DNA from 3 places in the Dorea sp. Marseille-P4042 genome. Region 2 is predicted to be linked to each of the others. Evidence: predicted binding sites of a transcription regulator. Region 2 holds the regulator's gene; each other region holds the start of a gene.
What was found. Region 2 encodes HrcA, which represses chaperone genes, less so after heat shock. Its sites were predicted from a motif close to TGTTAGCACTCNNNNNNNNNGAGTGCTAACA; they were not measured.
Positions count from the first base shown of each region.

Region 1: the regulator HrcA is predicted to act here: its motif matches at 6,510-6,540, upstream of htpG (molecular chaperone HtpG).
Region 3: the regulator HrcA is predicted to act here: its motif matches at 5,397-5,427, upstream of C7E02_RS06630 (co-chaperone GroES).

Region 1 covers NZ_OLMI01000003.1:25,854-36,397, forward strand. The annotation lists gene C7E02_RS13545 (manganese efflux pump MntP) at 1-504, opposite strand, end outside; gene C7E02_RS13555 (phosphoribosylaminoimidazolecarboxamide formyltransferase) at 879-2,057, opposite strand; gene C7E02_RS13560 (IMP cyclohydrolase) at 2,068-2,781, opposite strand; gene C7E02_RS13565 (hypothetical protein) at 3,103-4,191, shown strand; gene htpG (molecular chaperone HtpG) at 4,284-6,338, opposite strand; gene C7E02_RS13575 (Ig-like domain repeat protein) at 6,771-8,693, opposite strand; gene C7E02_RS13580 (protein kinase domain-containing protein) at 8,678-10,189, opposite strand; gene arsS (arsenosugar biosynthesis radical SAM (seleno)protein ArsS) at 10,415-10,544, opposite strand, start outside.
Region 2 covers NZ_OLMI01000001.1:27,762-38,305, reverse strand. The annotation lists gene dnaJ (molecular chaperone DnaJ) at 1-1,136, opposite strand, end outside; gene dnaK (molecular chaperone DnaK) at 1,252-3,129, opposite strand; gene grpE (nucleotide exchange factor GrpE) at 3,143-3,745, opposite strand; gene hrcA (heat-inducible transcriptional repressor HrcA) at 3,796-4,839, opposite strand; gene C7E02_RS00160 (hypothetical protein) at 5,093-5,386, opposite strand; gene C7E02_RS00155 (replication-associated recombination protein A) at 5,493-6,812, opposite strand; gene C7E02_RS00150 (polysaccharide deacetylase family protein) at 6,855-7,625, opposite strand; gene C7E02_RS00145 (flavin reductase family protein) at 7,689-8,276, opposite strand; gene C7E02_RS00140 (putative manganese-dependent inorganic diphosphatase) at 8,292-9,941, opposite strand; gene C7E02_RS00135 (S1 RNA-binding domain-containing protein) at 10,161-10,544, shown strand, end outside.
Region 3 covers NZ_OLMI01000002.1:247,509-258,052, forward strand. The annotation lists gene C7E02_RS06610 (shikimate kinase) at 1-708, opposite strand, end outside; gene C7E02_RS06615 (peptidoglycan recognition protein family protein) at 826-1,458, opposite strand; gene C7E02_RS19670 (hypothetical protein) at 1,394-1,615, opposite strand; gene guaB (IMP dehydrogenase) at 1,754-3,208, opposite strand; gene groL (chaperonin GroEL) at 3,383-5,008, opposite strand; gene C7E02_RS06630 (co-chaperone GroES) at 5,077-5,361, opposite strand; gene C7E02_RS06635 (hypothetical protein) at 5,482-5,820, opposite strand; gene codY (GTP-sensing pleiotropic transcriptional regulator CodY) at 5,824-6,609, opposite strand; gene topA (type I DNA topoisomerase) at 6,673-8,754, opposite strand; gene dprA (DNA-processing protein DprA) at 8,828-9,940, opposite strand; gene C7E02_RS06655 (YifB family Mg chelatase-like AAA ATPase) at 9,940-10,544, opposite strand, start outside.

The DNA.
Region 1 (10,544 bases), on a different contig from region 2:
ACCAAGCCTATATCCTACATATACACCACCAATTACACTCAGTACCGTAATTGGGAAAATCGTCAGTGACTGGTGTATCATTTGCGCTTCCAGAAACCCCATTCCAATTCCCGCAAGAAATGCATCTACACTTGTAATAAGTGCCAGAAATGTCGTTTTCTTCCAGTCAATTTCATCATTGCGCTGTTCAAGAATGTTTCGCTTCTTAAGTCCCTTCCAGATCATATATATGCCTAATCCTATAAATATCAGAACTGTCACTGCCTCCCAGTGATCTGCAATTCGTGAACTTGAATTTGAAGAATCCCAGAATATTGGCAACAGAGTAAGCAGATTTCCTACAATCAGACACCCCCATTGAACACCTCCGAAAAGCAGGCATAAACCAAATAGATTTTTCTTATTGATCTTTGAAAATCCAGTCCCCATATAAGCCATCGCTACAAATACATCTAAAGACAATCCTGCTGAGATTATTACAATCTCAAGAACAGACATAACCATCACCTGCCTTGTACTCTTAATTATGTTGTGATGAACAAAACCTTTCACTTCTCATGCATTTGCTCACAAATAAGTAAAAAAGTTTTGTTCCGTCCCTTGACATCATTGTATTAAAACATGAAAAAGAAAGGAATGTACAAAAGGTGGGAAACGTTATCCAAATGCTACATTTATAAAAATATGTCATATACATTCTCACTCTCTGATAGAAAATGTTCTTCATCTGCCATAGGATTCACAATATAGAAAAGAACACCTTCCAAAAAATCTGCATTTTTCAGAAAGTGTTCTTCTTAATTCAAGAATGCCTCGGCATTCTTGCTGCGAGGTGCGCGTCATGCAATTGCATGACATACTTCTATATTCTTTTTTTCTTAGTGATGGAACAGACGAATACCTGTGAATGACATCACCATGTTATATTTGTTACATGTATCGATAACATGGTCATCTCTTACAGAACCACCAGGCTGTGCAATATATGTAACACCACTCTTATGTGCTCTTTCAATGTTGTCTCCAAATGGGAAGAAGGCGTCAGATCCAAGAGCGACACCTGTCAGTTTGTCCAGCCATTCTCTCTTGGCCTCTCTTGTAAATACTTCCGGCTTTTCTTTGAAAATATTTGGCCATGCGTCATCTGAAAGCACATCCATATAATCCTCACCGATATAAAGATCAATTGCATTGTCTCTGTCAGCACGACGGATATGATCTACAAATGGAAGATTCATAACCTGTGGAGATTGTCTTAACCACCAGTTATCTGCTTTCTGTCCTGCAAGTCTTGTACAATGAATCCTGGACTGCTGTCCGGCACCAATTCCGATTGCCTGTCCATCTTTTACGAAGCATACAGAATTGGACTGTGTATATTTCAAAGTAATCATGGAAATTGCAAGATCAATTTTAGCCTGATCTGTCAGTTCTTTATTCTCTGTAACAATGTTGGAGAAAAAGTCATTGTCGATCTTTAATTCATTTCTTCCCTGCTCAAATGTAATTCCAAATACTTCTTTATGTTCAATCGGGTCTGGTACATAATCCGGATCGATCTGAATAACATTGTAATTACCTTTTTTCTTCTCCTTCAGAATCTCAAGCGCTTCCGGCTCATATCCAGGAGCGATCACGCCGTCAGATACTTCTCTCTTGATAAGTTTTGCTGTATCGACGTCACAGACATCAGAAAGTGAAATAAAATCACCAAAAGATGACATACGGTCTGCACCTCTTGCTCTTGCGTAAGCGCTTGCAAGCGGTGACAGTTCACCAAGATCATCTACCCAGTAAATCTTAGCCAATGTCTCATCAAGCGGAAGTCCCACTGCAGCTCCTGCAGGTGATACATGCTTAAATGATGTTGCAGCCGGAAGTCCTGTAGCTTTCTTAAGCTCACTGACTAACTGCCATCCGTTAAATGCATCCAGAAAATTGATATATCCCGGTCTGCCGTTCAATACCTGAATCGGAAGATCCTTTCCATTCTTCATATAAATCTTGGATGGTTTCTGATTCGGGTTACATCCATACTTTAATTCCAGTTCTTTCATGATATTCCTCCTACTGATTCTTATTTATGATCTTTGTCTCATAAGTTCCGGTTGCAATATCAATATAACGCACAAAAAGTGAAACTTTATTATCTGCATTCAGACTGTTCCATACAAGATCTGTAAATGCTTCCATATCATCCGGAATGCTGACAAGCTTAGGCTCCCCTTCAAAACTTGGAAGTGGATTACCATCACACTTGTATGTATGGATAAAATGTCCCTCTCCTGCTGCTGGATTCTCATATGCAAAGGTATAGCGGTGTGAACTCTCCGGATTACCATTGTTGCTCTTTAAAATAGACATTGCATAGTTGTATGTTCCATTCTCAATATGCATGATTCCGGAAATACGAGGAGTATAATTCGGTCCGTCCGGCTCAAATGTACGACTTCTCAGTGACTGTTCAAAAGTGAGCTGCTTGTCCATGCCTTCATAAATCGTGTCTGTCTGGTCGCCATTCGTCACAATGGTCTTATTACCAAGCACACGCACCGGTGCATAAATGATCAGACTTGGATCTGTAAGCTTTGACGGATCAAATGCCTGTGTACGGATTCCTTCTCCGTCTTCTACGAACACGCGGTTTCTGCTGTTCTCACTTCTTCCCATAATAAAATATGCGGTCACAGCCTTCGTACCGTCCGCACTTCTACCAATAATAATTCCACGTCCCGGGTAGGAATTACTCTGTAATTCTTTTTCAAGATTCAACATTTCCATGAATATTCTCCTCCACAAGTATTCTAGTAACTGATCAAATCACATAATTGATTATATCATCATATGATTACCGATTACTACGCGCTATGCGCTCTCACAACTATTATATAAAAAATAATGATGTTTTTCCAGTCTTATTTGTGGTATATTATAAATAACTATTTAACCATTTTCATACATGGTTTTATATCAGCTGGGGGATTGCCTCCGGCAGGATTGCAGAGGTGCGCAGTTGAAGTGTGTCATGCAATTGCATGACACGCACCTCGCAGCAAGAATGCCGAGGCATTCTTGAATTATCTGAATACGGAGGAAGAAACAATGAAAAAAAAGCATTTATGCCTTGTGTTAACGCTTATCTTTGCGTTATTACTTGGCGGATGTGCCAGCGGTGAGACCGCAGACAAGTATGTAGGAGATTTGATCACTTCTATAAAAAAAGAGGATCCGTCTTCTCTATCTTCTTTTCTGGAACAGGGAATTTCAGATGAGAACGAAACATATGTACTTCAGTTTCCGGACGAGCTAAAAGATTCTTATCTTAAGTTCCTTCAGGCATCATTTAATGCCGTAGAATTTGAGATAAATGGTGCTAAAAAAATTGACGATGAACGTTATTCCGTGCAGCTTACTTTTACTCCACTGGATATTGAAGCAACGACGAAAAACACTTGCGAAAAATATAGTCCGGCCATCTCTTCTACAGATTTGAATGCCGAGATGACAAAGCTTCTCGAAAAAGCAACGGAAGCTGTAAAAAGCTCTCCTTCTTACGAGAACTCCACTCAGCTTACACTGGAGGTTAAGAAGTCAAAAGACGGTTACAGCCTAGACGACGAGCAGTTACAGAAATTATTCTCTGCTACTATGGATAACATTATGGCACCATATGATAGTGTATGCGAGATACTGGACGCTCAGGATTACCTCACATCCTGTCTGAATGCACTGTTTAAAAATGATGTGGCTGAATATGCAAAACATACTGGCGAAGACGAGTCTTCTGTCCAGTCTCAATTAGAAAGTTCTATGTACGCACCACCGGAAGAGCTCAGTGCCTCATACACAGAGCGTTACAGCGCCGCGCTGAAAGCAATCTGTAATAACTGTCAGTATTCTGTTGGAACACCAAAGAAACAGGACGGATTATTCAATTACATGATTGATGTAACCGTAACTCCGAATACAAGCTTCCAAAGTGCTATGAATGAACTCGAAACTGGAACTTACTATTCTGAGGAAGAAGTAGATCGTGCTCTTGTAGAATTGATGGAAAAATACGCTGCTGCACCAACTTATGGTGCACAGACAACGGTTACCGTTTCTCTGAACTTCAAAACACTGTCAGCGGCCGGTGCCGAAGATTCTGAGATCACTTCATTAATTGATACCATACTTCCAGTAGCATAGAGCATTCAGAATAAAACTGTATAAAAGAACCTGCCCCAAAATTGTGAGGCAGGTTCTTTTATACTTATATCACTATGAATCCAATATTGAATCTATTTTGTCAGAAGCATCATAATATCATTGCTTCTCTGAACAAATGCTGTCATCTCTTCTGGATTTAATGGCTTATGTGCCAGCATAGCCAGATCATACAACTGCTTGCAGATCAGAGATGTATTTTCTCCATCTTCATGTTTCTGTACATACTGTACCAGTGGATGATTTGCGTTCAGGATCAGGGTATTCTCTCCACCCATATCCATTCCCATGGAATCCATTCCATACATCTTCATCATCTCCTGCATACGGCGGCTCTGCTCTGATAATGTCATAATAGAAGCTACATTGCTGTCTTTCAGTTTCTCAACTTTCACATCCAGCTTGTCATTACCAAGCTCTTTGCGGAATGTTGCAGTCAGACTATCTACAGTCTTCTGGAATGCTTCCTTTTCGTCTTCAGCAACTTCCTCTTTTGCATTATCTGTAACATCTGCATCAATTCTCTGGAACTGAACATTCTGATAGCGCTGCTCAAGCTGTGTAATGAACGGAGAATCAATGTTGTGTTTCAGTACAACTGCATCCTGTCCCTGTGCACGGAACATATTGATATACTGACTCTGCTGAATCTCATCTGTTACATAATAGATAGTTGTCTTCTTCTCTTCTGCATTTTCCTCGGCATTGTCTGGTGCCGCATTTTTATCAAGTTCTTTCAGCTCTCCACCATTTGCTTCTACGCAGTCTTTCAGTGTCAGATATTTTCCGTCGATATCCTTAAAGAGAACTGCATCTTTCATCTTGTCACAGAACTTCTCATCTTTCAGACAGCCAAATTTTATAAATGGACTGATGCTGTCCCAGTATTTCTCATAATCTTCACGTTTTGTCTTGCACATACCTGCAAGCTTGTCTGCAACTTTCTTGGAAATGTACTCAGCAATCTTGCCTACAAATCCATCATTCTGAAGAGCGCTACGTGATACATTCAGTGGAAGATCCGGGCAATCAATAACTCCCTTTAATACCATCAGGAATTCCGGAATGACTTCCTTAATATTATCTGCAATAAATACCTGGTTATTATACAGCTTGATCGTTCCTTCAATAGAATCATATTCTGTATTAATTCTCGGGAAGTACAGGATACCTTTTAGGTTGAACGGATAATCCATGTTCAGATGAATCCAGAACAACGGCTCTTTATAATCCAGAAATACTTTGCGGTAAAACTCTTTGTAGTCCTCATCACTGCACTCATTCGGATGTTTTGTCCAGAGCGGATGAATATCACTTAAGGATTCCGGACGCTTTTTAATCTTTACTTTATCTTTTGCAGGTGATACTTCTACAACTTCTTTTTCACCATTTTCATTCTCTTTTTCTTCGGTCTTGGCATCTTCATGAATGTGCTCAACAACCTCATCGTCCTCTTTCAGGTCTGCCTCGTCAATTGTCTCATACTCAGGCTCTGCATTTGCCTTTGATAAGAAAATCTCTACCGGCATAAAGGAACAATACTTCTGGATAACTTCTCTTACACGATACTCGTTCGCAAACTCCAGACAATCATCGTTCAGATACAATGTAATCTCAGATCCTACAGTCTGCTTGTCTCCTTCTGTCATCTCGTATTCCGTTCCACCATTACTTACCCAGCGTACCGGTGTTGCTCCGTCTTTGTAAGACAATGTGTCAATATGAACTTCATCTGCAACCATGAATGCAGAATAGAATCCCAGTCCGAAATGACCGATCATATCGTCTTCTGTTGTCTTGTCTTTATATTTTTCAAGGAACTCTGTAGCTCCTGAAAATGCAATCTGAGTAATATATTCTTCAACTTCCTCTGCTGTCATACCAAGACCATTATCAATGAACTTCAAAGTCTTCTCTTCCGGATTCACTTCTACATGAATTGATGCCTTATAATCATCCGGTAACTGGTATTCACCCATTACATCCAGTTTTTTCAATTTTGTAATGGCATCACAGCCATTGGAAATCATCTCTCTGACAAAAATGTCATGGTCAGAATATACCCATTTTTTAATAATTGGGAAAATGTTTTCACTGCTGATTGAAAGACTACCTTTTTTTACTTCCATTCTAATCACTCCTGTTTCTGATATTTTAAGCTGATTTAATCATTTGTGTTTTTGATGCCAGGGATAAAATCGAAACCTACATGAACTTACTCATAAATAAGCAAATACAAAATCTTGAAATCTCCCCGATTAAATCTATGATAATCCCTTGCTTTTTAAAAGTCAATAGAAAATCAGCACTCTTTTTCATCGAGTGCTAACAATTCTATGAATTTTATTAAGAAATAATAAACTTCCTTACGTTCATAGTTTGTTCATGTTTATTTTAAAATTCTTTCATCTCTTTAACATTGTTTCTCCACAACTCTTACATATAATAAAATCATCAACAACAGAAGTTCAGTAATACATTTTGAATAAACTTTTTCATAATACGTGCCGGGTGCCGCTTAGCGGTTACCCGGCATCCTCCCTTTTATGAACCTTTATATATTATTCTTCGTCTGCCTGTTCCTCTTTCGCACTGTCTTTTTTGCGTCTACACAATACCACACCAGTCATTATTAATAGTATTGTTATTATACTTCCAATCACAATCCATTTCAACATGGCAAAATGACGGTTTTCTTTTTCTCCTTGCCGATTTTTCTGCTCCTTTTCTGTCTTTCCAGATAATATTTTTTGAATTGGCGCTGCCGCCTTTTCCAATATCGTCTTCTCTGGAACGATTTCAAATGATATATTTTCTTCTGCTTCATTCCCTGCCAGATCCGCTGCTGTCACGCTTACTTCATATTCGCCTGGATTTGTAATCTGAAATGTATACTTCCCGTCTTCTTTTTTTAATGTCTGCCTTTTTCCATTAATCAACACTTCTTCTATCCAATCTTCTTTTTTTCTGGAATCTACTTGAAAGTTCAGGAGCCCTTCATACTGTACCCCTTCCTCTACCTGATAAAACTGAATCTTCGGAGGTGTGTGATCTATTACGAATTCCGCTCTTGCCACCGCTTCATTTCCTGCGGCATCTATGGCATTTACCTGTAGTGTATGACGCCCCTCCGTATCAATCTCTGTCCCAATCGGATATAACCTTCCGTCCATCTGGATCTGATGGACAAATGTCGTAAAGTCCTTGATAAATACATCCACCGGATAATCCCATGAAAACTTTTTCAGATACTTCCCCTGCAGTTCGTCCACCATCTTTATCACTGGATTCTTAGTATCAATCATAAATTGCAGGAAATGTTCTGACTTCTGTTTTGCCTTATCCACAGCCTGTACACTGGTTTTATAGATTCCATCTTCCTGAAATGTCTTTACAAGACTTGCGGATCCGTTCTTTAAACTCCACTTTTCTTCCGAATCTATGACCTCCGTTTTTTTCTCTCCTTCCGGTTTTTCATAATCAATCACTGCCCGACAGCTTTCTAATTTATTTTCATCAGTTGCCTGGTATTCTATCGTCACGGGCTGACTGGTAATCAGATAATCGGCTGCCCCTGTTAAGCTTACTGTCGGTGCCAGACTGTCAATGAATAACTTCTGCGTTTTCTCCGTTTTATTACCTGCCTGATCTGTGACAGTCACTGTTACCGGCACACCTTCTCCACTTTTTGAAGTCTGTGTGATCAAAAACTCTGACTGATTCTCCTTTGATTTTCCAATAATTTTATTTCCAACATAACATGTAACCGTATCAACCTGGCTTCCCCATGCACCATCTTCTGATACCACACGAATCCACGCTTCCTTCTGATACCAGGTAGAAAATCCTTCCGGCGCCTCCAAGGTCACTGTCGGACTTTGTGTATCTATCCGTATTTCTATTGTCTCATCATATTCCGGAATCACATTGCCTTCTTCATCTTCCATAAAGACATGTAAAATATTTTTTCCTTCCTCAAATACTTCCCCCTCAAGAGAAATCTTGGTTTTCTGCTCTTCTGCTTCTTGTGATACTATGTATTTTATTCTCCCCTGTAGCAAAGTATCTTCCCCATGTTTTAATTCGTACACAGTTGTTCCATAGGCGCCATTATGTGTGATCATAACGGACGGCTTTGATAGATAATATCCATTTTTTCCATCAGCCTTGGAGATTTCCAGCTCATATCTCTTAATCTCGGGCTGCTCCGGTTCCTTGTCTTTGTCTTCATCTTCCCCTCCTGGCTTCTCTTGTTCTTTATCCCCTTCTTCCCCTCCTGGCTTCTCTTGTTCCTTATCCCCTTCTTCCCCTCCTGGCTTCTCTTGTTCCTTGTCTTCTCCATTAGTTCCATCTAAATTTTCCGATTCTGTTGTCTTTTTCATGTTTTTTTCTGCCTCATTCTGCGCATAAATAACTGCCTGCTGTGTATAAATCATTGCCAGGACTAACATCAATAACGCTCCGGTTCTTATCTTCCTACCCATACATTTTCTCCTTCCATGACTATTCCGTATTCCTGTGCCAATTTTTGAAATTCTGTTTCTTCCTTAATTTCCGGGATTTGATTCAAATACTCTTTTACTGTCTGTGCACAGATTTCTCTGGAAATATCTGAATCTGAACACTGCATACGCATATAAAGAATTCTAAGCTGCTTTGAATCTTTTAATTCTTCCGCTCCTTTCCTGCATATTTCAAGTGCCTGATCTTTTAAGCCTTTTTCTCCCTGTATTTTCACAAGCTTCTGATAAATATCTTCTTTCTTCGACTCCTCTTCCCACTCAAGCATATCTGTATACATTTCCAAAGCCATATCCCAGTCCCTTGCCGTTTCAGCCGCAGAAGCCATATAAGAAGTACATTCTTTTACCAGTCTCTCCTCTGGCTTCTCATCCAGAATTTTCTTACCAATTCTTAAGATTGCTTTTGCATGTTCTTCCGATTCCTCCACTGCATAGCCCCGAATCAGACAGCGCTCATAATCCAGCCTTGAATCGTCCGGCATCCACTCCTCGATTTTCCTGAATATGTTCTCTATTTTCTTTTCATTTGCATATTCCTTTTTCTCATTGCTGCTCTCTTTATCCTCTATCCCAGCCACATACCGCACTAATGCAGCCAGATTTTCCGACATCTGATCTTCCCTGGCATCTTCAAATGCCTGAATACTTTTTTCGTAATCTTCCAACTCCAGAAAATACAACAATCCCATGGATCTCTGCGCTTCTACGAATGCTTCGCGCTCTGAAACCTCTGACATATTTAAACCGTCTGAACTTTCCATCTTAAGTTCTGTGTTCTTCTCATCTCCTTTTTTCTGAATAACCCGGACACTTACTGCGGCTACGAATACACAAATACTTATCATTGCCATAACCGTTCTTTTTTTCGTCCATATTCGTCTATCTTTTCTTTTCTTCTCTGTTACATTTGGAATTTCTTTTTGAATTTCGGACATCTGCTTAAATGCCCGTTTTGAATGCCCATCCAGGCATCTGGATATTATTTTTTGAAACTTTACCGTCTCCCGTCTGGTTAGTTCCGGGATCGGATCTGTTACTGACAACAGGTACTGAATTGTCCTGCCTAGTCCGTATATATCTAATTCAATGCTGGCAGCCTGATAATAATTGACTTCAGGTGGAAGAAAGTTCTCCCTCACACTTCTTCGATTCATCTGAACCAGCATTTTTTCATTGGATTCCACACTCATATCAAGAAAATGTAGTGTCATATCCTCCGTGACGATCACGCTGTACGGATTCACATACTGGTAACAAGGGTTTCCCCGGCACTTATGTATGCACTCCAGTTGATCTGCAAGATCACGGATCCATAAAAATAATTGTTTTTTTGTAAGGTTCGGGTGATATTTCAACCACTGAATAAGTGACTTTCCTTCTACATAATCAGAGCTGATATAACATTTTTGATTATGTTCAATCAGGCGAAGCACCTCGTAACCTTCCCTTTCGCCCATCCGCATTCCTCCTATCTGTATTACTTTTTTGGAATTATCGGTGTGATTTCATATTGTGACAAATTCTGATTCTCTTCGACCTGGCAGAAGTTTTCTCAGATAAATTAGAGTGATTATTATCATACGCGAAAAAAGAGAAAAATGCAAGAAACATTTTGTTGCATTTTCCTCTTTTTATTCATAATTTTTCTTTTTTAAGCAGCCTGCTTAGTCTGTTGCGCCGCCTCAGCTTGAACCGGCTCCTGCTGTACAGGCATAACAGTGTTTATCCATCCGGATTTTCCGGGCTGTGTAAGGTTTCCCTATCCAATCAGCTATAGTCTCCTTCGAAAAGATTGGAAGCCCTGCTGCCAGG
Region 2 (10,544 bases):
GGCTTTTCTTTCTCACCGTCATTTTTTCCTGCCTGATTTAGTGTATTTCCCGCCAGTTCATCGAACTTACGAAGTGCTTCTTTTGCCTCATGGCTCAACTTCTCCGGTGTCTGGATCACCAGTGTTACATAGTGATCACCGCGAACCTGCGGATTACGAAGTGATGGAACACCCTTTCCTTTCAAGCGTACTTTCGTATCTGTCTTAGTACCTGGTTTCACATTGTAGATAACTTCTCCATCTACTGTCTTGATGCGGATATCTGCACCAAGTGCTGCCTGTGCAAAGGAAATCGGAACCGTTGAGAAAATGTGTACATCCTGACGCTGAAAAATTGGGTGTCTGGATACTGTGACCTGCACAAGAAGATCTCCTCTTGGTCCGCCATTCACTCCCGGTTCACCTTTATCACGAATTCTTACACTCTGTCCGTCATCAATTCCTGCCGGAATCTTGACAGAAATCTTCTTCTTACTGGAAATATATCCTGTACCGGCACAATCCGGACATTTCTCACGAATAATCTTACCAGTTCCGTGACAATCCGGACAAGTCTGTACATTCTGTACCATACCAAACAGTGACTGCTGGCTGTATACAACCTGACCTTTTCCGCCGCACTTTGAGCATGTCTCCGGAGTCGTTCCTGGTTTTGCACCTGTTCCATTACATTTTGGGCACGGATCCTTTAAAATTACATCAATCTTCTTCTCACATCCAAATACTGCTTCTTCAAATGAAATTCTTACTGCCTTATGGATGCTTGCACCCTTCATCGGTCCCTGGCTGCGGTTTCTGCTTCTTCCACCACCAAATATGTCCCCAAAGATATCACCAAATATGTCACTGAAATCAGCTCCATTAAAATCAAAGCCGCCATATCCGCCGGCTCCTCCTGCTCCTCCTTCAAATGCTGCATGACCAAACTGATCATACTGACGTCTCTTTTCAGGGTCGCTAAGTATAGCATATGCTTCCGAAGCTTCTTTAAACTTCCTCTCCGCCTCTGCATCTCCCGGATTCATATCCGGATGATACTTTTTGGCAACTTTACGATATGCCTTTTTCAAAGTCGCTTCATCGACATCCTTACTGACGCCGAGAACCTCATAGTAATCTCTCTTTGCTTCTGCCATTACTTTCTCTCCTTAACAAAAGGAAGTTCCGCGAAACCTGACCTCCTTAAAATTCAGTCACATTCCGCGGAACAGCCTTCGCATTCGATGCGGTATTATTCCGCCTTTTTATGCTTTAGACTTCTTTATAATCTCCGTCTACTACATCGTCTCCCTGGAATCCATCCGGTGCCGGTCCTGCCTCTGGTCCTGCCTGAGCACCTGCTCCCTGTGCTCCCTGTGCAGCTGCTCCTGCCTGCTCATACATCTTTGTGAACAGTTTCTGAGCACTTTCAGAAAGCTTCTCTTTACCAGCTTTAATCTCAGCAATCTGAGCGTCTGTAATATCGTCCATATTTACTTTTTCAAGAATCTCTTTCAGTGCTTTGCAGTCAGCCTCTACACCAGCTTTATCGTTAGCATCCAGTTTATCTCCAACTTCCTGGATAGCTTTCTCTGTCTGGAACACTAAAGCGTCTGCCTCATTCTTTGTATCGATTCCCTCTTTACGTTTCTTATCTTGAGCCTCAAATGCTGCAGCCTCTTTTACAGCCTTATCAATCTCATCATCAGACATGTTAGATCCTGCTGTGATTGTGATGTGCTGCTCTTTACCTGTTCCAAGGTCTTTTGCAGATACATTTACGATACCATTGGCATCGATATCGAATGTAACCTCAATCTGCGGTACTCCTCTTGGAGCTGGTGCGATTCCATCAAGCTGGAATCTTCCGAGAGACTTGTTGTCTTTTGCGAACTGTCTCTCACCCTGTACAACATTGATGTCAACAGCTGTCTGGTTATCTGCTGCTGTTGAGAAAATCTGGCTCTTCTTTGTAGGAATTGTTGTATTTCTCTCGATCAGTCTTGTAGCAACTCCACCCATAGTCTCGATAGACAGTGACAATGGTGTTACATCAAGAAGAAGGATATCTCCAGCGCCTGTATCTCCGGCAAGTTTACCACCCTGAACAGATGCTCCAAGTGCTACACATTCATCTGGGTTCAGAGATTTGCTTGGCTCTTTACCTGTCAGACGTTTTACCTCTTCCTGTACAGCAGGGATACGTGTTGATCCGCCAACAAGAAGTACCTGACCAAGTTCAGATGCTGTAATTCCTGCATCAGACAGAGCTCTCTGTACCGGCTCAGATGTCTTCATAACAAGATCATGTGTCAGTTCATCGAATTTAGCTCTTGTAAGATTCATATCAAAATGCTTCGGTCCTTCAGCAGTTGCTGTGATGAACGGAAGGTTGATGTTTGTTGTTGTTGCGGAAGACAGCTCTTTTTTCGCTTTCTCTGCAGCTTCTTTTAATCTCTGAAGTGCCATCTTATCTGTAGATAAGTCAACGCCTTCCTGTTTCTTGAACTCAGCAATCATGTAGTCTGTAATCTTCTGATCGAAATCATCTCCACCAAGTCTGTTGTTACCTGCTGTTGATAATACTTCGATAACTCCATCACCAATCTCAATAACAGATACATCAAATGTACCACCACCAAGGTCATATACCATGATCTTCTGCTCATTCTCATTGTCAAGTCCATAAGCAAGTGCTGCTGCTGTAGGCTCATTGATGATACGTTTTACATCAAGTCCTGCAATCTTACCAGCATCTTTTGTTGCCTGACGCTGAGCATCGTTGAAGTAAGCAGGTACTGTGATAACAGCCTCTGTTACTTTCTCTCCTAAGTATCCTTCTGCATCTGCTTTCAATTTCTGAAGGATCATAGCTGAAATCTCCTGTGGAGAATATTTCTTATCATCGATTGTTACTCTGTAATCAGATCCCATCTCTCTCTTAATAGAAGAGATTGTTCTCTCTGCATTTGTAACTGCCTGACGTTTTGCAGGCTCACCAACAAGACGCTCACCTGTCTTTGTAAATGCTACAACTGATGGTGTTGTTCTTGCTCCTTCTGTATTTGCGATAACTGTTGGCTGTCCACCTTCCATAACGGCTACACAGCTGTTTGTTGTTCCTAAGTCAATACCAATAATTTTGCCCATAATCTATTCCTCCTTAATTTGCTACCTTTACCATACTGTGTCTCACTACTGAGTCACGATACATATAACCTTTCTGGAACTCTTCTGCGACTTCATTCTCTCCGAAGTTTTCATCTTCCACATGCATCACTGCATTATGGAAATTCGGATCGAACTGATTGCCAAGTGCCTCTATCGGCTTAACCTCAACGCTCTCCAGAACTGTCATAAATTGTTTGTAGACCTTTTCCATTCCCTGAATGAACGGGTCTTCTTTTTTCTCTTCCGGAACTGCATCTAATCCTCTTTCGAAGTTATCTACCACCGGGAGAATCTTCTCTATGATATCTTTCGCTCCTACTTCGTACATCTGGGATTTTTCCTTTTCTGTACGTTTGCGGAAGTTATCAAACTCTGCCATCTGACGAGTAAGTCTGTCTGTCAGTTCTTCAATCTTCTCGTCCTTTTTGTCTTTCTTATCCTTCTTGCCGAAGAATTTTTTTGAAGCTTTTTCTTCTGTCTGATCCTCTGTCCCTGCTTCCTGTTCTTCAGAAACTTCTTCTGTCTTGGCTTCTTCTGCTTCATCTTTTGAAGCTTCTGCTTCTTTCTTTGCCTCTTCTACGGCTTCTTTTACCATATCTTCCTGACTTTTCTTTTCTTTATCTTCCAAGGATCAATTCCACCTTTCTATTCCTCTTTATGAAACATCTGATCCAGTTCACTCTGGAGACGCTTCATTGACTTTAACACATTCTCATAATCCATTCTTTTCGGTCCGATAATACCTATCGTTCCCTTTACACCGTCCCCTAATTCATAAGTGGCGGTGACAACACTGCAATCTTTCATAGTCTTCACCGGAGCCTCATCTCCGATATATACCTGAATGCCTGTGTTCTCTTCATTGGATAAGGTCTGCGTAACGAGATCTGTAAGCTGCTGCTTTTCTTCGAATGCACTGATAATTTCCTGCGCACTCTGCTTATCACTAAGTTCCGGATATTTAAAAATATTTGTTGCACCGCTTGTGTAGATCTGCATGTCTTCATCGACCTGAATAACATCTGCGACTGCATCCAATACATTCCCCACAACCTCGCTGTGGATTCCGGCTCCTTCTTTCAGTCTCGCGATCAGTCCAAGATTAATCTCTTCTATAGACATGCCATTAAGTGTTGTGTTCAGAAGCATGTTGAGTTTTAACAAGTTCTCATTGTTGATTGGCTCATCTACATGTATGATCTTATTCTTGATCACATTTCCATCAAGCACGATCACTGCAATCATCTGTTCCTCATCAACCATCGTAAGCTGTATGAACTTAATCCGGTTGCGATTGTTCATCGGTGAAGAAACCAGTGTCGCATAGTTTGTACTGTTCGCCAGAACTTTTGCTGCCTGTTTCAAAAGCTGATCCATCTTATCTGCTTTCTCAAGCATCTGTTCCTGCATCTCACTTAGTTCCTGTTCTTTCTGCTCCATCAGCATATCTACATAGAGTCTGTAGCCTTTATCCGAAGGAATACGTCCGGCAGACGTATGAGGCTGTAAAATATATCCAAGTTCTTCCAGATCCGCCATCTCATTACGAATGGTTGCTGAACTTAAGTTCAGATCCGTGTACTTGGAAATTGTTCTGGAACCCACCGGCTCGCCTGTCTCCAGATAATTCTTAATGATTGCCTGAAGGATCTTTAATTTTCGTTCGCTCAGTTCCTGTTCCTGAATCATCATATGCCTCCTTCTTTCGGATTTGTTAGCACTCATTATATTGGAGTGCTAACACCTTTCGACTATTAATGTATCACTCGATTTGACTTTTGTCAACAACATTTCTTACTTTTTTTGTGAAATAAATATGAAAAAAAATAATCTTTCCATTATACGAAAGAAACTGACAGATGCAATTGGGAAAAATTGCATCTGTCAGTTTCTTTATTACAGATTTAAATTCTTTTGTTTTCAGCTACTTTGATTTTTTATATTAGCTTAACTCGATCTTCTCTGCCTCTTCTGGCTTGAAGTCGTTCTGTAAATCGTAGATGTTGTGTCCTGTAGACTCGCTCAGAACCCTTCCTTTGTAAGAATAGCAGCGGATAAATCTCTGCTTGTCAATGCTTGACCAGTGCTCAACATCCCATGTCAGATATCCATCTGCATCAGATTTCTCTCCTTTAAGATAAACATCTACCTGACGTCCGGATACCATGATGTCAACAAGACCCTGTGTTCCGTCTACTTCTACTTCTGTTTTGTTTACTGAATCGTATACCTTCATTTTATTTTTCCTCCTGATAATAACATACACTCTGGCGCCACATTTCTGACGACAGTACAGATTCTGCTTCGATTATACGTTTTCTCTATAAAAAATTCAAGCTTTTCTATGAATTCTTCTTTAAAAACTCCATCCATTCTTTTATTTCTTTTTCATGTCCATTGTCACTCGGCTCATAAAACTTTGCTTTTTGGATTTCGGAAGGCATGTATTGCTGTTCCACATAGTGGTTCGGATAATCATGTGCATACTTGTAACCCACACCATGTCCAAGTTTTTGTGAACCCTTATAATGAGCATCCTGCAAATGCGCCGGCACCGTAGTTTTATAATTTCTTACGTTTTCCATAGCGGCACTGATTGCTTTGACTGCCGCATTACTCTTTGGTGCTGTTGCCACATATGTCACTGCCTGAGATAAAATGATCTGCGATTCCGGCATTCCGATCCGCTCTACTGCCTGGGCTGCTGACACAGCCACTTGTAGCGCCATCGGATCTGCATTTCCAACATCTTCCGATGCACAGATCATGATCCTTCTGGCAATAAATTTCACGTCCTCCCCTGCATATAGCATTTTTGCAAGATAATATACTGCCGCATCAGGGTCTGACCCCCTCATACTTTTGATAAATGCAGAGATTGTATCGTAATGATTGTCTCCTGTCTTGTCATAGCGCACTACACGTTTTTGAATGCACTCGGACGCCACGTCAAGTGTAATATGGATCTTTCCGTCCGCACTTCGCTCTGTCGTGAGAATCCCGAGTTCAATAGCATTCAATGCATTTCTCGCATCTCCTCCTGCAATGTCTGCAAGGAACTCCAGTGCTTCCTCGTCAATTTCCGCATGATAGCTTCCCATACCTTTTTCCTGATCATAGACTGCCCGCTTCAAAAGTGTTTTGATATCTTCTTTTTCAAGCGGATGAAGTTCAAAGATACTGGAACGGGAAATTAATGCTCCATTGACCTCAAAATAAGGATTCTCCGTGGTAGCTCCAATCAGAATAATTGTTCCGTCCTCCACAAATGGAAGCAGATAATCCTGCTGTCCTTTGTTAAAACGATGAATCTCATCTACAAAAAGAATGGTCTTCTTCTGATACATGCCCAGCGTCTCTTTCGCTTTCTGTACCACTTCTTCCATATCTTTCTTGCCCGCCACCGTTGCATTGATCTGGGTGAATTCTGCACTTGTCGTATGGGCAATCACTTTCGCCAGTGTCGTCTTACCGGTTCCCGGCGGCCCATAAAAGATAATAGAACTTAACTTATCTGCTTTGATTGCACGGTACAACAACTTGTCTTTTCCAATAATATGCTGCTGTCCTACCACTTCCTCCAGCGTTGTCGGCCGAAGCCTGGACGCCAGCGGTGCCTCCTGATCCATATTTTTCTGTCTTGCATATTCAAACAAATCCATGCTTTTTCTATCTCCATTCTTCCTGATTTCTTCTGGTTTTCCTTACTCAAGAATCAGTTTATCTACTGTCACAAATTCAAAGCCTTCTGCCTTTAAAAGATCTACGATCCGAAGCGCCGCCTCTACCGAGGATTTATAACAATCATGTAATAAAATAATATCATTCTCCTTCGCCTGCGACACTACTTTATTCACAACTTCATCTGCATTTTCCGTAGTCCAGTCCAAAGGGTCTACCGTCCACATGACAGGTAATACGTCCAGATAATTCTCCAGTTCTCTCTTCCAGACCCCAAAGGGCGGACGGATATACTGCACGCGCTGTCCGGTAATTGCCGCAATCAGCTCATCAGTCTTGTTAATTTCATACATTGCTTCTTCATCAGAAAGTTTCGTAATCTCAACATGATGATACGTGTGATTTCCAATTAAATGTCCTTCTTCATAAATTCGTTTCACAATATCCGGATAGGTCTCAACATTTTCTCCTACTAGAAAAAATGTTGCCTTCACACCTCTCTCTTTTAATCCGTCAAGAAGTGCCGGTGTGCACATACTGGGTCCGTCATCAAATGTAATGGCAATCTGAGGCAGCTCTGTCTGTATCTGCTCATTCAAAATCCGGGATATTGTTTCCCGTGTTTCTGACTCCATTTGCAGATTTGAATCTCGTCTGTTCGTTTTTGATTCTTTCTTATTAATATCAATTGTTTGCATTGTTTTCATAGAAATTCCTGAAACATTTAAAACAACTATCATTGCCAGACACGCTGTAAGAATCTGTATCACTTTTTTTAATTTCCATTCTTTCATAATAAAGAGACCTGTTACCTTTGCACTACCAGTCTCTTTATATATATGAAATCCTGCGCTTTATTATTTTTTCTTTTTCACCTTTTTCTTCTTTTTCACACTGTAGCCAAATGTTCCAAGTGATTTTCCAAGATCAAAATATTCCCCGTGGGAATATGCCAGAAGTCCTGTTTTGTTCAGTGCAAATTTTCCATTATCCTGCATGAACCGGTCATCCACCTGCACGCCGGTCACTTTTGCAAGAAACATGTGGTGTGAACCCAACTCTTCGACTTTCACGACCTGACACTCAATATTGACTGGGCTTTCCTCAATTATCGGAGCATAGATAAGTGTCTGGGCATTTCCGCGAGTCAGATGCATTTCACTCCATTTGTCCACATCTCTTCCTGAACGCACCCCGCACCAATCCGTCGCTTTTACCAGATCTTTTGTCGTCAGGTTCACTACAAATTCTCCGCTTTCCCTAATCAAATGATAAGAATATCTCATCGGACGCACGGATATATATAACATTGCCGGATTTGTACAGATTGTCCCTGTCCATGCAATTGTAATGATATTGTCATGCCCTTCTTTGTCCGCACAACTTACCATAACCGCCGGGAGCGGATACACCATATTCCCCGGTTTCCATAATTCTTTTCCCATAGTACGTTATCCTTTCTACATCCGCTGCATGGTCTCGACCAGCACTGGTATCAGCTGTTTCTTTCTGGACACAACTCCTTTTAATATCAGACTCTTTGCATTATCCGGAAGATCAAATGCGCTGAGGGCAATTCCTCTCGCACCGGTTCCCACACACAAAAGCTCCGTGGATTCTGCCAGAATATCTGTCAACATAAAATAAATCATATTCAGGTTATGTGCTTCCAGTACCTTTGGCAAATGCTCCGTCATCATATCGCGAATAGCTGCCAGTTCTTCTTTGCTCATGGACGTGATCTGTCCTACACCAAATATCGTGTCGTTGACTGTAAACTGCTTGAAATCCTGGAAACAGATATCCTCTGCACTCTTGCCTTTCAAGTTGCTTCCTGCATTGAACATTTCCTGCGCCATCTGCTCCAGGTCAATATCTGAAATTTTTGCCAGTTTTTTCGCAGTCCTTTCATCTAACGGCGTACAGGTCGGTGAACGGAACAATAATGTATCCGAAATAATTGCGCCACATAAAAGCCCGGCAATCTCTCTTGGAACTTCGATCTCATTCTCCTCATACATCTGGTTAATAATCGTCGCCGTGCATCCCACTGGCTGATTACGGAACGTAATCGGGCTGACTGTCTCGATATCTCCAAGTCTGTGATGATCAATAATCTCAATGATTTCTGCTTCCTCAATTCCATCAACTGCCTGTGACCGTTCGTTATGATCCACCAGGATTACTTTTTTCTTGCTGGCACCGAGGAAACGACGTCTGGAAATGAATCCTTTAAATCTGCCATGACGATCCAGAATCGGGAAATCTCTGAAACGCTTTTTCGCCATAATATCTTTAATATCATCAACATAATCATTCATCCGGAACATAGTCAGTGGTCCAGAGGTCATATAAAACTTCACCGGAATGCTCTGATTAATCAGTCTTGCTGTCGTAAATGTATCATACGGAGTCTGAATGATCACTATACTCTGTTCTTTTGCCTTCTGAATCAATTTCGGAGAAACTTCTGCATCTTTGCAGATAACCATACAGCTGGCATCAATATTCACGGCACATGCCTGCGCTTCCTCACGATCTCCTAATATCACCAGATCGTCCTTTTCAATAAACTCTTCCATAAGATTCGGACTTGAGGCTCCGATTGCTACTTTTCCTCTCATAAAATACCCATGCTCATTACCTGTTATCATTGTACCGTCCAGTGTCTTGATAATATTCCGATATTGAGTTCTCGCTTTTGATAATATCTCACTATCATACACATCCATATAAGATTTTGCAATATCTCCGGTAGATACTACTCCTACCAGCTCATCATCCTTCACGATTGGCAGTGTCTTTGCCTGCTCCTGCCGCATACGCTCCCATGTATCACGAATGGACGCATTGGGCTTAAGCCCCGGCATCTCGTGAATATCCAGATCTCTCACTTGAAGTCTGACATCTGTAAGAAGCTTAGGAGCCTCTACCCCAAAACGATCCAGTACATAAGCAGTCTCATCATTCACATGTCCTGCCCGCTTTGCCTCATGAACCTGTCCGGTCACTTTCTGCCTCAGATCTGCATAGGCAATCGCGGAACAGATAGAATCTGTATCCGGATTCTTATGTCCGATCACATAAATCTTTTCTTTTTTCTTTCCCATATATATCACCCTATTATCTTCTTGCTAATTCGAGCAGTCCATATCAGTTTTTCTGATTGCATTCAGCTATACTCATCATTTTTCCAATAATTCGTATATCTCACTCGAACTGTTACTTATTTTCTACAACATATTCTAACATAGTTAATTTTCTTTGTACAAGCAGTTTATTTATGCTATACTAAAAGCAACAATTTTACTGATAGGAAGGAATATACTATGAGCGAAGAATTCAACGAAGAAAATGTAACTATGGCAGATCTGGAAGATCATTTTGATGATGCCAATCCATGGAATGTAGTTCAGTCCTACCTCGAAAAAGGAACTGTACTCCCTGTAAAAATCGAAGGAATTGTAAATGGCGGTGCTATCGCAATGGTAGAAGGAATCCGTGGATTTATTCCTGCTTCCCGACTTTCTTTATCCTATATCGAAGATCTGGAATCTTATCTGTTAAAAGATATCGAAGTTCAGGTCATTGATGTAGATCAGGCAAATAACCGGCTGGTACTTTCCGCCCGTGAACTTCTCAAAGAAAAAGAGAAAAAAGAGCGTGAAGAAAAGATTGCAAACATCAAAGTAGGAAGCGTTCTTACCGGAACC
Region 3 (10,544 bases), on a different contig from region 2:
AATAATATCGGCTGCTGCCTCATATTTTTCACGACGTGCCTCCATCAATTCTGCAATACCTTTTACATTCTTTCGTCCTGCGAGAACCGGTCTGTCATCGGAATCTTTCACGCGCTCATAAACTTCCTCCGGACTGGCAGTCAGAAGAACGACTCTTCCATTCTTCTTCATCTGTTCTACATTGCATTCTCGAAGTACAACTCCGCCTCCGCAGGAAATAAGTACATTTTTGCGGCTCTGCATTTTCTTCAGGAGTTCTGTCTCACAGTTACGGAAATATTCTTCGCCATAAGTTGCAAAAATGTCCGGAATACTCATTCCTTCCTCTTTCACAATTTCCTGATCCATCTCTACAACTTCCATGGCAAACATGGTACTTAAATACTCCGCCACTGTTGATTTTCCAGCTCCCATAAATCCGATCATTACAATATTGTAATTGAATAACTTTCTTGCCTGGATCTTCTTGCTGTTCATACGGATACATTCAAAGATATCCTTAATCTCTTCTCTGTACTTATTACCATTCAGCTTTTCTTCCAGTCTCGAGGCCTGTTTTGCCTCCTGCTGCGGCTGTAAAATCGGCATACCATATTCCTCTTTATATGCCATGATTTTTTCTACTATTTTACTTCTTTCAACAAGCACGTCAATAATCTTATCATCACAAAGCGCCAGACTCTCTCTGTACATTTCCAAATCGTTCATCGTATATTACTCCTGTGTCAAATGTGGCCTCTTTATCCACTTCTTTTCTGTCTTATCGGGTGTATTATACCAACAATTATCTTATTTCGCAACTGCCTTATTTTTTTCTATTCATTCCTATTCCGGATTCTTGTTCATCGCCATAGCTGACTTTACATCTTTCCGGAACTGATCCCATGCGCCTTCATTTTCCACAAAATATTTCGGACAGATTTTCCCAGTCACATCATAGTGGCGGATCACATCTTCTTCTGTCAGGTTGAACTTCAGACAAAGCCACGCCGTCAGTTGGACCATAGAACGATAAGTCGCATCATTAAACTTTCCAGTCGCATCCGGATGGCAGCATTCGATGGATACTGTATCATAATTCCGGTCATTCGATGCATACGCCACTTCCCAGGTCGGAATGCACTGCACGATCTCCCCGTTCAGTCCCACCACGAAATTACTGCTGGCTTTCGTCTCGTGGCTGTCTTTTAACCCTTCAAAATAATTCCGGTTACCTATAGCCGTTGCTCCCGGATTAGCTGTATAGTGAATAACAATCCCTGTAATCTTGTCTGTCTTCTCCTGCGATCTGGAATATGGATTCGGTGTCAGAAGCTCCACATCAATATCAGGCTTTGATGCATCCACTGCTTTCGTATCCAACTCATAATACTTATTGGAAAAAAATCCCGGATTATTTATTTTTATAATCAGCATGACCACTAGCACAATTCCAAGAATAAGAAAACCCAGCCGGATATTCCGCTGGGTCTTTCTTTTCTTCTTTGTCGTGCTTAGAGTTCTTCTTTTTCTGTTCCTCTTCATCTGCACGTTCTTTGCCCCGCCTTTTTCTGATCCAAGAATGCCCCAGGCATGCTTGCTGTCCGTCACCTATAGAGGTGAAGTCATCACTCATCTGATATATATTCTACATATTCCAGCGAAACATTTTATGAATGAATTCTTATTAATTTATGAATTTTATTATCTGCTGTTCACTCAGCCACAATTCTATCTTTTAATGCAAAAGCAGCTCACCAATGAATTACTGATCTTACTCGTCTACGCTGTAGTTCGGAGCTTCTTTTGTGATGTGGATGTCATGTGGGTGACTCTCTTTTAATGATGCAGAAGAAATCTTGACAAATCTTCCTTTTTCCTTCAGATCTTCGATTGTCGGTGCTCCACAGTAACCCATACCGGAACGAAGGCCTCCCATTAACTGGAATACAGTATCTTCTACGCTTCCCTTGTAAGCGACACGTCCTTCGACACCTTCCGGTACCAGTTTCTTGGCATCTGTCTGGAAGTAACGGTCTTTACTTCCGTTCTCCATAGCGGAGATAGATCCCATACCACGGTAAACCTTGTATTTTCTTCCCTGATATAACTCAAATGTTCCAGGGCTCTCGTCACAACCTGCAAAGATACTTCCCATCATACATACATTTGCTCCGGCTGCAATTGCCTTTGTCATATCTCCTGAGTACTTGATTCCTCCATCAGCAATAATCGGAATTCCATATTTATCTGCTGCTTCATAGCAATCCATAACTGCTGAAATCTGAGGCACACCGATACCTGCGATGATACGTGTTGTACAGATGGATCCAGGTCCGATACCAACCTTAACTGCATCAGCTCCTGCTTTGATCAGATCCTCTGTAGCAGCTCCTGTTGCAACGTTACCAGCAATAACCTGAAGATCCGGGAATTTAGACTTGATCATATCCACTGTGCGGATAACATTTGCTGAATGTCCGTGTGCAGAATCAAGAACAACAACATCAACCTTTGCATTGACAAGCTCCTGAGCTCTCTCAATACAGTTTGCTGTAATACCAATAGCAGCACCACAAAGAAGACGTCCCTGTGAATCCTTTGCTGCAAGAGGGTATTTGATCTGTTTTTCAATATCTTTAATTGTAATAAGTCCTTTTAAGTGAAAATCCTTATCTACAATTGGAAGTTTCTCTTTTCTTGCTTTTGCAAGGATCCGTTTTGCTTCCTCCAGTGTAATTCCTTCCGGTGCTGTGATGAGCCCCTCAGAAGTCATAGACTCTTTGATCTTCTTTGAGAAATCTTCCTCAAATTTCAGATCGCGGTTCGTGATAATACCGACCAGCTTTCCGTTCTCTGTGATCGGCACACCTGAAATGCGGAATTTAGCCATTAATTCATTAGCATCTGCCAGTGTATGATCCGGTGAAAGATAAAATGGATCTGTAATAACACCATTCTCAGAACGCTTTACTCTGTCTACCTCTTCAGCCTGAGCCTCAATAGACATATTCTTATGAATGATACCGATTCCTCCCTGACGAGCCATAGCAATTGCCATACGATGCTCTGTAACCGTATCCATACCTGCACTCATCATCGGTATGTTAAGGTGGATCTTCTTTGTCAGATATGTTGACAGATCAACCTGATTCGGAATTACTTCTGAATAAGCTGGTACTAAAAGTACGTCATCAAATGTAATACCTTCTCCAATAATCTTTCCCATGATTATTATCCTCACTTTCCTTTGTAATATTTAAAAGCTATGATACAAAAAACAGTCGGCATTTGTCAACCATTTTCTCTATTTTACCACAAATTGTGTTAAAAAGAAAACTCCCTAAAGGGGGAGTTTTCATAATACTAATCTATGATTATTAGAATTGCTAATACACTATTCTTACATCATTCCCATGCCTGCTCCGCCGCCTGCTGGCATTGCCGGAGTATCTTCTTTGATGTTCGCTACACAAGACTCTGTTGTCAGAAGCGTAGATGCTACACTTGTTGCGTTCTGAAGTGCACTTCTTGTTACTTTAGCCGGATCAAGGATTCCTGCCTCTACCATATCTACATACTCTTCTGTCAATGCGTTAAATCCTACGCCCGGTTCAGACTCAGATACTTTATTGATAATAACAGAGCCTTCCAGTCCTGCATTTGCAGCAATGTGGAATAATGGAGCCTCCAGTGCTTTGAGGACTACATTAGCTCCTGTCTTTTCATCACCTTCCAGTGTTGCAGCATATTTTGCTACTTCTTTTGCTGCATGGATATATGCAGAACCGCCACCGGAGATAATTCCTTCTTCTACTGCTGCTCTTGTTGCTGCCAGAGCATCTTCCATACGAAGTTTTGCTTCTTTCATCTCAACTTCTGTTGCTGCTCCGACACGGATTACTGCAACTCCGCCTGCCAGTTTTGCAAGTCTCTCCTGAAGTTTTTCTTTATCGAATTCAGATGTCGTATCCTCAATCTGAGCTTTGATCTGAGCAACTCTTGCCTGGATGGAATCTTTGTCTCCACAGCCGTCTACGATAACCGTATTCTCTTTCTGTACTTTGACTGATTTTGCACGTCCAAGCTGATCCATAGTAGTATCTTTCAGCTCTAATCCAAGCTCCTCGGAAATTACCTGTCCGCCTGTCAGAATAGCGATGTCTTTGAGCATCTCTTTTCTTCTGTCACCATATCCAGGTGCTTTTACAGCAACAACATTGAATGTTCCACGCAGTTTATTTACAATCAGGGTTGTAAGAGCTTCACCCTCAACATCCTCTGCAATGATCAGGAGTCTGGATCCTGACTGAACGATCTGCTCAAGTACTGGAAGGATTTCCTGAATGTTGCTGATTTTCTTATCTGTGATCAGAATATATGGATCCTCCAGATTAGCTTCCATCTTATCCATATCTGTTGCCATATATGCAGAAATGTATCCACGATCGAACTGCATTCCTTCTACAAGGTCAAGCTCTGTTTTCATTGTCTTAGATTCTTCGATTGTAATAACACCATCGTTAGAAACCTTCTCCATAGCATCTGCTACCATCTGACCTACTTCCTCGCTTGCTGCTGAAATAGCTGCAACCTTAGCAATCTGGTCTTTACCGTTAACTTTGCTGGACATATTCTTAATTGCCTCAACGGCTGCATCTGTAGCTTTCTGCATTCCTTTACGGAGAATGATTGGGTTAGCACCTGCTGCCAGGTTCTTCATTCCTTCATGTACCATAGCCTGTGCAAGTACAGTAGCTGTTGTTGTACCATCTCCTGCTACATCATTTGTTTTAGATGCAACTTCTTTGATGATCTGAGCTCCCATATTCTCAAATGGATCTTCTAACTCGATTTCTTTTGCGATTGTAACACCATCATTTGTAATCAGTGGTGCACCAAATGATTTATCAAGTACTACGTTACGTCCTTTTGGTCCAAGTGTCACTCTTACTGTATCTGCTAACTGATTTACTCCTGCTTCCAGGGCTGCTCTTGCTTCTGCTCCGTATTTAATTTCCTTTGCCATGATTAAACTGCCTCCTAAATTAGACTTTACTGATTTCACACAAAATATTTTAAATTAACAAACATTCCTTATTCGATGATTGCTAAAATATCATCCTGTTTCACAACAATATATTCTTCGTCTTCAATCTCAACAGATGTTCCTGCATATTTAGAATAGATAACCTGCTGTCCTACTGTTACGTTCATCTTCACTTCTTTTCCATCAACAGTTCCGCCTGGTCCGACTGCCACAACTTCTGCCTGCTGTGGTTTTTCTTTAGACTGTCCAGGTAATACGATTCCTGACTTTGTAGTCTCCTCAGCCACGATCTGTTTCAATACGACTCTGTCTCCTAATGGTACTAATTTCATATTTATTCCTCCTTGCTTTAACATCTCTTTTATGTTGTTAGCACTCATAAAAATAGAGTGCTATTAAAAACTCTAGGTATAAAATAGCACTCTCTTTCTCTTTTGTCAACACTCTTTTATTTATTTTATCTTGTTTATATTTTTTTCATAAAAGCCGTTTTGTACACGAAATACTAAGACTTTTCCGACTTTATTACAGTATCTTTCACGTATGACGCCCTGGCACCAGATTTCTTTTTTTTCACTATTGATCGTACATCTATATACTCCATCCAGCAAAAAACTTGTGATATCTGATTTTCCTGCAATGAAGTATATGTTATCTTCTTCCGAATCATACCGGATTACTTTACAATGATGAATGATTTCATCTTTTTCTCCATCTTCCAAAAACGTCCGCGTCATCTGAAGCAGCGCCGGACACTCTTCATACATGTTGTCCATTCTCCGATTTTTCAAAGTTTAACCTCTGTTCTTTTCTTCCTTGATGTGCTCCAGTTCTGTAAATACATAATCATTTACAACTTTGATATAAGTTCCTTTCATTCCTGATGAACGAGATTCAATCACGCCTGCACTTTCAAACTTGCGCAGAGCATTTACAATTACAGAACGGGTGATTCCAACTCTGTCTGCAATCTTACTTGCAACCAGAATTCCCTCTGAGCCATCCAGCTCATCAAAAATATGAATGATCGCTTCAAGTTCTGAATAAGATAATGTACTGATCGCAGACTGTACAATGTGTTCTTTTCTTGTCTCCTCTGCACTTTCTTCGTTAACAGAACGGAGCATCTCCAGTCCTACAACTGTTGTTCCATACTCGCTGAGAATGATATCATCAATCTCATATGGTTTATCTACTTTGTAAATGAACAATGTTCCGAGACGCTCTCCTGCAATATTGATTGGTGTGATGATTGCCTGATATCCTCCGCTTGCCTCAGCAGAAAATCCCAGTGTCTGAAGATTTACATTCTCCTTTGTTGATAAGATACTAAGCAATCTCTCGTTCAACATACCATCAATATGCTCGCCAACCTCACAGGCAATCAGTTCTCCAATCGGCTGTACATTCAGGCACCGACTTTTTCCAAGCACCTTCCCTTTTTTACTGACTACCAGAACATTTGACTCCAGTATCTCAGTCAAGACATCACAAATGTCATTAAATACAACCTTGCTTGAATTATTGTTGTGTAGTAATTTGTTGATTTTTCTAGTTTTATCTAATAATTGTACGCCCATATGCAATTCCTCCATCTATGAGTGTATATTATCATACAATTCACGCTTATTCAATAAATTTCCTTAATTTTCTTTCTCTTTTTTTATACTTTCAGTGTAACCACATTGTTCATTGCTGCAAAGAAGTTTATTTCCTTTTTCTACCATATATTTTCCACACTGAGGACACTTCTTTTCAGACGGTTTTTGCCAGGACATGAACTCACATTCCGGATTATTTTCACAACCGTAATAGCGTCTTCCCTTCTTCGTTTTGCGAATTACTACATCTTTTCCGCACATCGGACATTTTACACCAATCTTTTCCAGATACGGCTTTGTATTCCGACATTCCGGGAATCCCGGACATGCCAGAAATTTTCCATGCGGACCGTATTTGATAACCATGTTTCTGCCACATTCTTCACAGATTACATCCGTTACTTCGTCCTCGATTTTTACCTCTTCCAGTTCTTCTTCCGCTTTTTTCACGGCTGCGTCCAAATCCGGATAGAAATTTTCAATAATCGTCTTCCATCTGACTTTTCCTTCCGCAACACCGTCCAGAAGACTTTCCATATTTGCCGTAAAACTGACATCCACAATACTTGGAAATGAATGCATCATTATATTATTAACAACTTCTCCAAGTTCTGTCATATAAAGGTTTTTATTTTCCTTCGCAACGTATCTTCTATTTATAATCAATGTAATTGTCGGTGCATAAGTACTTGGGCGTCCGATTCCCAGCTCCTCCAAAGTCTTTACAAGAGACGCCTCTGTGTAGTGTGCCGGCGGCTGTGTAAAATGCTGCTTACTGTCAAACTGTTTCAGAGAAAGTTCACTGTTCTCATCCAGTCCCTTTAAAAGCACACCCTTCTCGTCTTTTTCTTCTCCCGCCTCCGTATAGATCAGACGGAATCCTTCAAATGCAATCTTTGATGTTGCAACATTGAAACGATATTTTCCTGCTGCGATTTTTACAGAAGTGGTCTCATAAACTGCAGGCATCATACGGCTTGCAACAAAACGTTTCCAGATCAGCTGATACAAGCGGAACTGGTCACGGGACAAGGAATCCTTCAACATAGCCGGAGTGCGGGTAACATCCGTCGGACGAATTGCCTCATGAGCATCCTGAATCTTCTGACTGCCACTTTTCCCGGCGCCTTCTGCTGCCACATACTGGCTGCCATACTGCTCTCCAATATAGCTTCTTACATTCGCATCTGCCTCTTCGGAAATACGGGTAGAATCCGTACGAAGATATGTGATAATACCCACGGTTCCACTTCCCTTGACATCAACTCCTTCATAAAGCTGCTGCGCAATACGCATCGTCTTGGAGGTTGCAAAATTCAAAGCTTTGGAAGCTTCCTGCTGCAGTGTACTTGTCGTAAATGGGACCGGTGCCTTTTTTGTACGCTCTCCTTTTTTGATCTCACTCACTTCATAGTCCGCACCATCAAGCTCCTTTAAAATCTTATTCAAGTGTTCTTTCGACTCAATCGTCATCTTCTCTTTCTCTGTTCCGTAGAACTTCGCGATCAGAGGCTTTCTCTCACCTTTTACGTTCAGCTCTGCATCCAGAGTCCAGTATTCCTCTGGAATAAATGCATCGATTTCCGCCTCACGATCTGCTATAATGCGAAGCGCTACAGACTGCACACGACCGGCACTTAAACCTCTCTTTACTTTGGCCCAGAGGAGTGGACTGATGCGGTATCCAACCACACGGTCCAGCACACGTCTCGCCTGCTGTGCATCCACCAGATCCATATCGATATCCCGCGGGGTCTTAAGAGATGCCTTCACCGCATTCTTGGTGATCTCATTGAAGCTAATACGATAAACTTTCTTATCCTCCAGTTTCAATGCTTTACTCAGATGCCAGGAAATTGCCTCTCCTTCGCGGTCCGGGTCAGTTGCGAGATAAACTTTATCTGCTTTTTTCACTTCTTTTCTGAGATTTGCAAGGATCTCACCTTTTCCACGTATCGTAATATACTTCGGTTCGTAGTCATTCTTCACATCTACACCAAGCTGACTTTTCGGAAGATCTCTGACATGTCCATTTGACGCAGCCACCACATAATTACTTCCCAGAAACTTTTTGATTGTTTTCACCTTTGCCGGTGACTCCACTATCACGAGATATCGTGCCATATCTGTATCTAACCTCCATGTTATCTGTATCGGGCAAATTCCCGTACACTATTTTCGTTCAAATGCAAATGTTTCATCTTACATCTGACATTCTGATTACATCTGACATTCTGACATAATAATTCTTTGCCGTTTCTTTTATATATCCTTCCATCTCCAGCGTCATAAGTGTCTCCATAAGAATCCGTGCATCAAGCCCGGTCTTCATCTGAATCTCACTTACATTTCTGGGGAACAAATCGAGACAACTATACACCACTTTTTCTGTTGTTTCAAGCATTTTTTCATTTTTTAATAATTCTGTAGAGTTTTCGGAAACCTCAATCTGCAGTTCTTTCAGGAATTCTTCCGGCGAGATCAATATGCCCGCACCTTGTCTGATCAGCCTGTGGCACCCCTGACTGAGAGTACTTGTGACAGGCCCTGGAAGAGCATATACGTCCCTCCCCTGTTCCAGTGCCATATCTGTGGTAATCAAAGATCCGCTTTTTTCTTTCGCTTCCATCACAAGCACTACATCTGCCAATCCACTGATGATACGATTTCTCAGTGGAAAATGATATGACATAGGTGGTTCTCCTGGTATTTGCTCCGAAATTATCCCTCCTTCTCTCTGAATATCCATATAAAGACCGATATTTTCTCTCGGATAACAAATGTCCACTCCGCAGCCTAACACGCCATAAGTTGTTCCGCCTCCATTTAGTGCCCCCCGTTGTCCGGCCCCGTCAATACCAAGTGCAAGACCACTGATAATCTGTACCCCGGCTGATGCCAGACATTTCCCATATTCCAGCGCCTGCCCTTCCCCGTAATTACTACATCTTCTTGCTCCGATAATCGCTACCGAAGGCCGGTCTTCTTCCGGCAGTTTCCCTTTTACATAAAGCGCATACGGTGCAGCGTCAAGCTCCGACAACCGTTTCGGATATGTTTTTTGAAAATACGGTACAAAATCAATTCCTTTTTCTTCCATATTATAATATTTTTCTTCTAAATCTTTCTGCTTTCTCGCCATTTTCAGCTGTTCTATATCCTTTTTTGTCAGGAAATCCTGTAATCTGAGTTGAGTTTCTTCTATATAATATATCTCTTTTGCAGAGCCATATGCCTCTCTTAGTTTTTTCTTCTTATTATCAGAGATATTTTTCATCCTGGCAAACCAGTATTCATAAATCACCCACATTACCTCCCCCAGTATTTTTTATCCAGCATACGGTATCCAAGCGCCTCTTTCAGATGGCTGCATCCAATCTGTTCTTCCCCGTCCAGATCAGCGATCGTTCTGGCGACTTTCAATACTTTATGATAAGTCCGGGCAGTCAGATTCATCGTTGAAAATGCACATCGCATCAGTTTTTCTTCTTTTTCTCCAATTTGGCAAAATTCTTCCATCTGCCGTACTCCGATTCCGGAGTTTGTCCGGATATCGGTCCCCTCATAACGCTGCTCCTGGATTTTTCTCGCCGTGCAGACACGGTTACGTATTTCTTCTGATGTTTCCTCTTTTCCAGTCTTGTGTAATTCCCCGTATTCTACCCTTGAAGCCTCTACACATAAATCCATACGATCTAAAAAAGGCTGGCTTACATGACCCAGATAATTTTGAATTTGCGTTTTTGTACAATTACATTTGTTCAAATCCGGATAATTTCCACAAGGACACGGATTCATTGCCGCAATCAACATAAAATCAGCCGGATACTCATAACATCCACTGTTTCTGGAAATCCGGATTTTATGTTCCTCCAGAGGTTGTCTTAAAACTTCCAGCACTGGCTTATGGAATT